2 regions of the Thermoanaerobacter siderophilus SR4 genome follow, and region 2 is predicted to be linked to the other one. Evidence: riboswitches for the same ligand, from Rfam matches in the RefSeq annotation. Region 2 holds a riboswitch; the other holds the start of a gene.
What was found. Region 2 has a riboswitch for fluoride ahead of THESIDRAFT1_RS02430 (DUF6062 family protein). Riboswitches for the same ligand answer to the same signal wherever they lie in the genome.
Positions count from the first base shown of each region.

Region 1: another riboswitch for fluoride. It lies ahead of THESIDRAFT1_RS04960 (MutS-related protein); the one in region 2 lies ahead of THESIDRAFT1_RS02430 (DUF6062 family protein).

Region 1 covers NZ_CM001486.1:1,008,052-1,013,209, reverse strand. The annotation lists gene THESIDRAFT1_RS04975 (sigma-70 family RNA polymerase sigma factor) at 1-108, opposite strand, end outside; gene THESIDRAFT1_RS04970 (copper amine oxidase N-terminal domain-containing protein) at 397-1,263, shown strand; gene THESIDRAFT1_RS04965 (ClC family H(+)/Cl(-) exchange transporter) at 1,520-3,085, opposite strand; fluoride riboswitch at 3,330-3,403, shown strand; gene THESIDRAFT1_RS04960 (MutS-related protein) at 3,474-5,009, shown strand; gene THESIDRAFT1_RS15095 (hypothetical protein) at 5,006-5,158, shown strand, end outside.
Region 2 covers NZ_CM001486.1:501,073-506,230, reverse strand. The annotation lists gene fsa (fructose-6-phosphate aldolase) at 1-288, shown strand, start outside; gene THESIDRAFT1_RS02440 (ABC transporter substrate-binding protein) at 385-1,698, shown strand; gene THESIDRAFT1_RS02435 (peptidoglycan D,D-transpeptidase FtsI family protein) at 1,715-3,376, opposite strand; fluoride riboswitch at 3,592-3,651, shown strand; gene THESIDRAFT1_RS02430 (DUF6062 family protein) at 3,704-4,360, shown strand; gene THESIDRAFT1_RS02425 (hypothetical protein) at 4,353-4,682, shown strand; gene THESIDRAFT1_RS02420 (HEAT repeat domain-containing protein) at 4,679-5,104, shown strand.

The DNA.
Region 1 (5,158 bases), 510 kb from region 2:
TATGCTTTTTGCCACTATATACATGTCTTTTTCAAAATGGTATATGAGTTTTGCAAAGGAAGACTTGTCTCCTTGCTTGGCTTTCTTTACTTCTTGTATGATTTCCAATCTTACACCTCCTATTTTGCGATGAGATGAGTCATCCGGATGACCTTCTAACTTTATAGATGATTGTGGAAGGAGTTTGGTTCTCGGATAAGATTATATCTTGTTGGATAAGTGATTGTTTTTAGAAGGATACAAGTATACCTATGTACTTTATACTAAGGATACTAGGGAAGGAACAATTTACTCTGTAACCATTTTGTAACCAAAACTTAATAATTTTTTAATAAATTTTAACATTTAAAGTGGTATAATGAAATAAAAAATACAAGCAGAGGGATTTTACCAGTGATGAAGAAGTGGTCAGTAGTTACAGGTGTTGTCATGTTAATACTAGCCTTTGCTGCAGGTGTTTTCGCATCTAATCATATTAAGATTTCTAATCATATTAAGATCATTGTTAACGGCCAAGAAATCAAACCAGACGTTCCACCGCAAATTATTAACGGAAGAACTATGGTCCCTGTAAAGTGGATTGCTAAAGCATTAGGTGCTGATGTCCAGTTGGAACAGAGCAGTGAAGGTTATACAGTAAAAATAACTTCAAAGCTGTTGGAGAGGTTACATGCCATTGAGCCAGAACAACCTAACACAATAGTGAACGATTGGAACAGAGAACAAATTAAACAGTTCTTAGAACAAAATAAGATTCATTCTATTCAAGATATCCGTTCGCTTGGTTGTAAAGTTCCTTTTGAAATTACCAGCGAAGATGATAGCTGGATTCGACCTATTTACTCTAAAGCTTGGCATAGTACCTTTATGGGAGGAAAATATAGTGACATAACACAACTTATTAGTTGTGCTCAACGCAACTTTTTCATTTATACCGGAGGACTTTCTGAAGGAGCAGGGTTGTATTACATGATTGGATTTTCAGAAGACTGGGAAAAACCAGTCGGCAGTTCTTTTAATTCATCACATTCTTTTGAACTATGGCTATTATCTCATAAGGTTAAAGAAATCTACCGATTGGATGATGAATGGTTGGTGGTAGTTGAACCTCAACTTCAAGGTTACCAAACGGTGAGGATAAACTATAGTGATGCTGGGATAATGGTGGATAAAGAAACAAAGAGCCGAATAATGCTTTTTCGAATGGTTACTCCGGAAGGTTACGAATTGGAACGTGCTGCTGAAGTTCTTCCAGTGCAATAAATACATAATAAAAAAGGCTGCCACTTTTTTATACAGACTTCTTTTTAGTACTCTTTTAATCTTTCATCAACTTGTGCAATTAAAGAAAAAGTTTTATCATCGTGCAACAAATATAAATTGTTTTCAATGGCTGTTTGTGCTATGAGTAAATCTATAGTGCTGCGAATGGTGATTCCCTTTTTCCCAATAGACACGGGGACGGTTCATTTGTCCGACTCGGACAAAGAAACCGTCCCCGTGTCTATTTAAGATTTGTTCACTTCTGTGTCATATTCAACAAAATTTCTCTAATTTCTGTAGCTTTATCTTCATCTGCAAGGACTACTAGATAATCGCCGGCTAGAATTTTCGTATTTCCCTTTGGTATTAATTCATGCGTTCCCCTCTTTATGCCAACAAGTAAGCAACTTTGGGGCAAACTAATATCCTTTAATTTTTTGCCATCTAAACTTGAGCCTACACAAACAGGCATTTCGAAAATCGTCTTTCTTTTTTTATTGGCGGTAATAGATTTTTGTCCTTTCTTTATTGGCAGACGTTCTAACAAAGATTCATAAATCGGCATATTTGAGAACAAATCTGATGAAAGGTATGCCGTTATAGAGACAGTGCTTAGGGCCAACAAATGAGAAAATGAACCGGTCATTTCAGTTACGAGCAAACTACCTGTTATCGGTGCCCTAACTATAGCAGCAAAATATCCTGCCATAGCAAATACAATAAAATTTTTGATATAAATAGGGTTTATATGCATTATGTTAATTATTACAGTTCCGTATATGTTGCCAATCAGTGAACCTATTATAAGGAGAGGCATAAAAATACCTCCTGGTACACCTGAGCCATAGCTTACCATAGTAAATAAAAATTTAACAATCAATAGCAAAATTAAAAATTTTAAACTAAAACTATCTTTACTTAATGTATCGACAAGACTTTCACCGCCGCCAAGTGCCATAGGTATCCATAGTCCAACTGCAACAGATATAATAAGAGGTATTATTGGCTTCATATGTGATTTTATTTTTAACATGTTATATATATCTTGAGTTTTTAAAAGAGTTTTATTAAATACAATTCCACATAACCCAACGATAATTCCAAGTAAAATAAGATAAAGATAATTATTAAGCGGCATTACTGCTAGATTTTTCAGATTAAAAATAGGTTTGATTCCTAATAGTTCACCAGCTACAAAAGTTGATGTAAGTGATGAAACCATACTAGATACAAGTACCAATGGTGAGAAATTTTTATGCAGTTCTTCAAGAGCAAAAATAACTCCTGCAAGTGGTGCATTAAAAGCTGCTGCAAGCCCTGCACTAGCTCCACATGTAAGAAGGTATTTTTCTTCAACTCTAAATCTACCAAACAACCTACTTATTCCTTGTCCGATTGAAGAACCAATTTGCACACATGGACCTTCGCGTCCTAAAGAAAGTCCTGCACCTATCGCTAAAATAGTACCTATGAGCTTTAACAATAAAACTCGTAACCAATTAACTTTTATATAACCGATAATCATGCCTTCAACTTGAGGTATACCGCTACCGCTTATCATAGGTTCTTTTTTCACTATTATACCCAATAATAAGCCTATTAGAGAAAGGAAAATTATCCAGCCAATTAACAAGTAAAGATTTGTATGAAGAATTTTGTATACACTTATTACAAGAATATTTGTTTTTTCAAGAATATATCTTAAAATAGCAATAATCAATCCAACAAAGAAACCTGTTATAATGCCTTCAACTATAATACGCTTGCGAAATTCTTCCCAATGTATTAAAGTATTGAATGTTATACTTTTACCTTTATTCAATAAGATCCCTCCCAAAACATAAAATGAATGAATATTTATTTTTCTCATATTATCATTATACTACAAAATAATGATATCTAGTATTTTATATTGTTAAGTTTACTTATAGAATAATAAGCAGTATTACAAAATTTGGATATAAAACAATACAAAAATCTTTTTATTTTAAACAAATAAACATAAACATTATGCTTTGAAGTAAATTTTCACATATTCTTGCAGGCTTCATAAAAAAGTGATATAATATTCAAAAAGGGATGAAGCCCCCTTTTGGAAAATCCGAACTGCTGATAAACAGCTGATGGCTTCTACGGTAAAAACGTAGGGGTTGTCAGCTTTTTTGTATTTAGTGCATTTGCCTACAACTTTGAAAGGGAGGTACTTTCTTATGCCTTTCCATAGCATATTATTTGAAAAAAACGAAGATGGAGTAAAAAAAGAAACATTCGAAGCGCCTGATTTTTTTGTTGACTTAAATCTTGATCAAATTATAGATGTCATAACAAGAGGCAAAGAAGAATATAATTTAAAACTGTTTTTTTACACTCCTTTAAACGATATTGATACTATCAAGTATCGCCATGAAATAATGCAAGATCTTGAAAATGAAGTTTTGCTTGAGGATATAAAATCATTTGCGGAAAAAATGCAAGAAATGCGCAAACACCTTGCTCAAGCAGACAAACTTTACTACAAATACCAGAAAGAAAGATGGTTTTTGGATGCTGTAGAAATCTACTGTGATGCAATTACTGATTTAGTAGAAGACTTGTCTTCTGTAGAGTTAAAATCTCGTGGTTTTTTAGCATTTCGTCAATATTTGATAGATTATATTAATTCTGACCGTTTTCAGCTGCTACTGAGTGAAACGAAAAAACTTAAAGCTGATTTGTCTACAGTAAAATATTGCTTGTTAATAAAAGGTAACCGTGTGACGGTTCGTAAATATGAATCTGAAATTGATTACAGTATAGAAGTAGAAAAAACGTTTGAAAAATTCAAACAGGAAGCAGCAAAGGATTATAAAGTCAAATTTTCTGATTGGCCAGATATGAACCATGTCGAAGCAAAAATATTGGATTTAGTAGCTCAGTTATATCATGATATATTTTCTAATCTTGATAATTATTGTATGAAAAATAGTGATTATTTAGACGAGACAATAGCTACTTTTGATAGGGAAGTACAATTTTATATTGCTTATTTGGAATATATGGCACTATTCAAGCGCGCTGGACTAAAATTTTGTTATCCACAAATATCTAGTAAATGCAAGGAAGTTTATAATTACGAAGGATTTGATTTAGCTCTGGCTTATAAACTCATCAACGAAAATTCGGCTGTTGTTTGTAATGATTTTTATTTAAAAGGTAAAGAGCGTATATTTGTAATTACCGGTCCGAACCAGGGAGGCAAAACAACATTTGCCCGCACTTTTGGACAATTGCATTATTTGGCCAGTATAGGCTGCCCTGTTCCCGGAAAGGAAGCGCAACTCTTTCTTTTTGATAAACTATTTACACATTTTGAAAAGGAAGAAAATATTAAAGATCTTCGTGGAAAACTGGAAGATGAATTGTTTAGAATTCACAATATTCTTGCTCATGCGACATCAAACAGTATTATAATAATGAATGAAATTTTTACCTCTACCACAGCAAAAGACGCATTATTTTTAAGTAAGAAGATAATGGAAAAAATAATACAATTAGATGTGCTGTGCGTCTGGGTAACATTTATAGATGAATTGGCATTCTTAAGCGAAAAAATTGTAAGTATGGTCAGTACGGTAGTTCCTGAGAATCCGGCATTGCGCACATATAAAATTGTTAGAAGACCTCCTGATGGGCTTTCATACGCCATATCAATTGCTGAAAAATACAGGCTAACGTATAATTGCTTAAAGGAGAGGATAAAATCATGAAAGTTTTACTTATGTATAGAGATCATGATTTTGACCTGCAACAAAAATTGCCCTCGAACGAAGAAGCATTGATACAGGATTTAGAATTAAACACTTTGTTCAATGCTATGTCCCTTGGTGATAATTTTTTATTTGAAGTAGCCAAAAAA
Region 2 (5,158 bases):
GGTGCAACATATGTAAGTCCTTTTGTAGGAAGGCTTGATGATATAAATACAGATGGCTTGCAGATTATTGAGGATATTGTTACGATATTCAATAATTACGACATAGATACAGAGATAATAACTGCAAGTGTAAGACATCCTATACATGTTTTACAGGCGGCAAAACTAGGGGCACATATAGCGACAGTACCATATAAAGTGCTCATGCAGATGGTAAAACATCCGTTGACAGATGCGGGAATAGAAAGATTTAAAGAGGATTGGAGAAAAGCAGGGCTTAAAATATAAATTGATAAAAAAGCAGGGTAGAATTAGGAAATCTATCCTGCTTTTTAAGTTATTTAAGAGTAATTTTGAGAATATAGATAGTAAGAGGTGGTTAATGTGAGAAAGCCTTTTACTATTTTGTTATATTTGTTAGTGATATTTTTTCTTATATATTGGCCTTACTATATGAATCTTTATGAAAAAGAACAAATACAAGAAAAAAATCAGGTAGAAGAGGAGTTTAGAGGAATAATTACATTTTGGGATTTCCCTCATCCTTCAATTAAAGACCCAGGAGGATTTGAATTTATAAAAAAGAAAATAGAATTATTTCAGTACAAATACCCGGGTGTGGTAATAGATTTTGAACCTCTTTCATATAAAGACGGATATGAAAAAATGATTAACTCTTCTAAAGATGGCTCTTTGCCAGATATTTTACCTGTTGGGGCAGATTTTTATTTTATTTCAAATGATTATTTAAGCCCTATTAATAAATATGTAGATGAAGAGTTTAAGAAACAATACAAGGAAGGCGTTATTGATGCTATAAGTTATAAAGGCAATATTTATGGAATGCCTTTAGGAATGTATACTAATGTTCTTTTTTTAAATGTTGATATGTTTGCCGAAAAAGAAATTCAATTGCCTGAAAATGGGGAATGGAATTACGAAGAATTTGTTGATAGTATGACAAAACTCACCTACACTGAAGGAAAAAAGGATAAAAAATATTTTTATGGATTAGGTCTTTCTCTCGCGCTTGATAGCTATAATTTATGGGGATTTTTACTTTTAGATGGTGCGAAGGCTTTTGACAAAGAAAAGTATTCTTTTTTTGGCCCTCAAGCAGTTTCAGGGGTGCAAAAAGTTTTGGATTTATTCAATAAATATAAGGTGGTAAATCCTGTTTCACTTGAGGGGGACAGAGAAAAATTATGGCAAGACTTTATTACTACTAAAAACACTGCTGTATTAATAGAAGAAAGCTATAAAATAGCACAGCTTAAAAATTTACAATCAAAAGGAAAGCTGTTTGAGTTTGATGTAGCTATGTACCCTGAAGGTGAAAGTGGCATACCACTGACATTATCACCTAAAATATATGCCTATGGCATAAAGAAGGAAAAAGATGAAAAAAAGCTTGAGATGGAGTATAAATTTATAAGGTTTATTACAGAAGACCAACAAAAGGTGATTGAATTAGGTTATGTACCAGTTAAAAAACACAAAATTATTGAAGACGATAAAATGAAAAGAATTGAATTAGCTATTAATTATACAAATATCATCCCACAATTTGGCGGATGGAGAAAAATAAACAACACAGTGATGGCAAAAATAAAAGAAGGAATAAAAAATAGCAAAAATGCCTTTGATATAACAGAGGAAATAAAAAATAGTGTAAGTCAGTTGGTGCAGTACAAATAACGGGTATTATTATTTTTTACTTTTTTACTGTGTCATAATACCTAAGAGTATCTCTTAATATTTCCTGGGCTATTGGTGCGGCTACTTCTCCTCCCATATGACCATTTTGCGTTGGATTTTTAACAAGAACTAATACGGCAATTTTTGGGTTTTCAACTGGTGCAAATCCAGCAAATGATGCTACGTATTTTCCTGGAGCATAATTTTCCGTTGTACCTGTTTTTCCACCTACTGTATATCCAGGTACTTGTGCCGCTTGGCCGGTACCCTCTGTTACTGTTTTTTCAAGTATATACTTCATTGTATCGGAAGTTTTTTTAGAGATAACTTGTCTAACTATTTGAGGCTTATATTCTTTAATTATTTTATCGCCGTTTTCGATGTATTTTACAATATGTGGGACCATAAGGTTTCCACCATTTATCACGGCAGAAAAAGCCGTAATCATTTGGAGTGGAGTTACAGCGATTCCTTGTCCAAAGGACATAGTAGCGAGGTCGACAGGATATATCTTTGACTTTGGCAAAATCATTCCACTGGCTTCTCCAGGAAGCTCAATTCCTGTTGGAGTGCCGAAACCAAAAGCTTGTATGTATTTATAAAAGGCATCGACACCTAATCGTTCTACTACCTGCATAAAAACTGTGTCACTAGATTTTTCTATAGCTTCTTCGAAGTTTATCTTACCTAATTTTGTCCAGCTATTAATTCTATGCCCCGATACAATATAATAACCGGGGTCATCAAATTGCTCATCAGGTGTTACTACCGCTGATTCTAAAGCAGCAGAAGCAGTAATTACTTTAAAGACGGAACCAGGCTCATAAATGCTAGAGACTGCCGGGTTTGACCAATAGTCTTGTGAGGATATTTTTTGAGGATTATTAGGATCAAAATCAGGTATATTTGCCATTGCTAGAATTTCACCTGTTTTGGGATTCATGACTATTGCTGTTATACCATCTTGCGGTTTATACTTTTCATAGCCATTTTTTATGGCTTTTTCTGTATAACTTTGTATTACAGAATCAATTGTAAGGACAATATTATTACCATTTGTAGGTTTGTAAAGCTTGCTTGGGACTCCTACTTTTCTACCTTCTGCATCAACAAGAGAGATTTCACGACCAGGTACACCACTTAAGTATTTATCTAAAGAATATTCAAGGCCATACAAACCGTTGCCATCAATTCCTGCAAAACCTAATACTTGTGATAGCATTTTGCCGTTGGGATAGTTTCTCATAAAAGTATCTTCTACATATATGCCTGGTATGTTAAGACTTTTTATTTTGTTTATATTTTCTAGAGGAATGGACCTGCCAAGTACAGCCCATTCTGAGTTTTTATTTGAAAGAATTTTATAAAGTGAGTCTTTGTCCATATTTAAGTATTTATAGAGTTCTTCTGAAGCTTTTTCTGGATTTTTTATAAATTTAGGAGCCGCAAATACATCTCCTGCTGGAACATTACAGGCAAGGATATTCCCGTTTACATCATAAATATTGCCCCGTTGAGGCTTTAATATGATATCAGCAGTACTTTGCCTTTCGACTGCCATGGCAAGTTTTTCAGAGTTTATACCCTGTATCCATATAAGCCTTACGATAAGGGCGAAAATCATAATAGTAAAAAAGATAAATATAATAAAGGTTCGTTTTTTTACATATGATGTCAATTTTATTCTAACCCCTTTTTATAAAGATTTTGTTTATCCAATATAATTATACCATAGATATTTTGTGGGATAATTAGATAAAAAGATAAAAATAATTAAGATTTATTAAATGTTAAGCAAAAATCATAAATCCAAACCGAAAAACAGTCTTTAATATGTAGCCTTTTCACTTGTATTTTTGTTTAAAAAATGTATAATATTATTATAGAGAAAAGTTAAATAACGGTGATGAAGCTCACCTTATTGCCGTGAAGGCTAATGGCTTCTACGCGCTTTCGTAGAAGCCATTTTTGTTTATTTGACAAAAAAGAGAGGATGAGAATCTGCATGAAGTTAGAATTTATTCCATTGTATGAGGTTTTTGAAAAATATAAGGGAGGTTGTCCAATATGCAAGGTTATAAAAGACGAAGAAAAAGCCTATTGTGAGCATTTGTTTGAAGATGAGGTTTTAAAAGACCCTGAAATGTATGTCAAAATAAGAGAGACAAATTTTTGCCATTATCATTTGGAATTATTGAATAACTCATATGATAAATTAGGTTTGGCAATTGCATTAAAAGCAAATATCAGTTATAAATTGCAGCAGATTACAGACAAACGTAAGTCTTTAAAGAAAAAAAGAGGGAAAGAAACAAAAAACAAATGCCTTATTTGTGATTATTTAAGTGAAAGAGATAAATACCAGATGCATATATTGATAGATATTTTACATGCTGATAAAGATTTTGTTGAAAGGCACATTGAAGGCTTGTCTAGATTATGTTTCCACCACTTAAATATGCTTATGGAAAGTGCAAAGGATGTTACACCACAAATTGAGAAAATATTTAAAATAAATGAAGCTGCAATTGAAAAAAATATTAATGACCTCGAATGGTTTATAACAAAATTTGATTATAGATTTCATGATGAACCATGGTATGACTCTAAGGATTCGATTGAAAGAGCATTGAAACTATTGCGAGGTGGCTATTATGATTAGGATTTCTTTTGAAATTACTGATGAAAGCTTTGAAGAAATCAAAGAGTTAGTTGCTGATTTTGAAAAAGATGGTTTTACAGAAGAAGACGCATATAGAGCTATTTTTGAAATGGGGATTAAAGCATATCAAATAGAACGGGATAATCCTAATGAAGATGATTTAAGAAGACAGCTTATTTCTATGGCGTCTAAATACTCTGCAATGAAATTTAAAAATTTTCAGTTGATGCGTGACAACCAAACACTTGAAATAAGATTAAAAGGTTATGAGTCTGAAAATAGATATCTTAAAAAAACTTTAGGTATAAGGGTTGATGAATGATGAGATATATATGTCCTGTGTGTTTTAAAATAGCTGAAATTGGAGAAGAAAAGTGCTCAAATTGCGGATATGATTTTAAAAATATATCAGATGATGATTACAGTGAAAAACTTATAAAAGCCATAAATCATCCGGATTATAATGTCGCTTATATGGCAGCAAAAATAATTGGAGAACTTAAAATAAAGAAAGCAGAAAAAGTATTGATAGAACATTTACGCAATAATGGGGATAAAAAGGACCCATATATTGAACAGATTATTGTTTGGGCTCTTGGAGAGATTGGCGGAGAAGAGTCTCACAGGTTTCTTTTAGAAAACAAAGATAAATTCTCAATTTTAACAAAAAATATCATTGAAAATTCTTTGGAGAAAATTAAAACAAGAGTGGCAAATAAGGAAGGTGAGTCAATTGGAAAATAAAGAAATAAAAACAATGAGAATAATAACATTAAAGTCTTGGGTTGGGTTGCATTT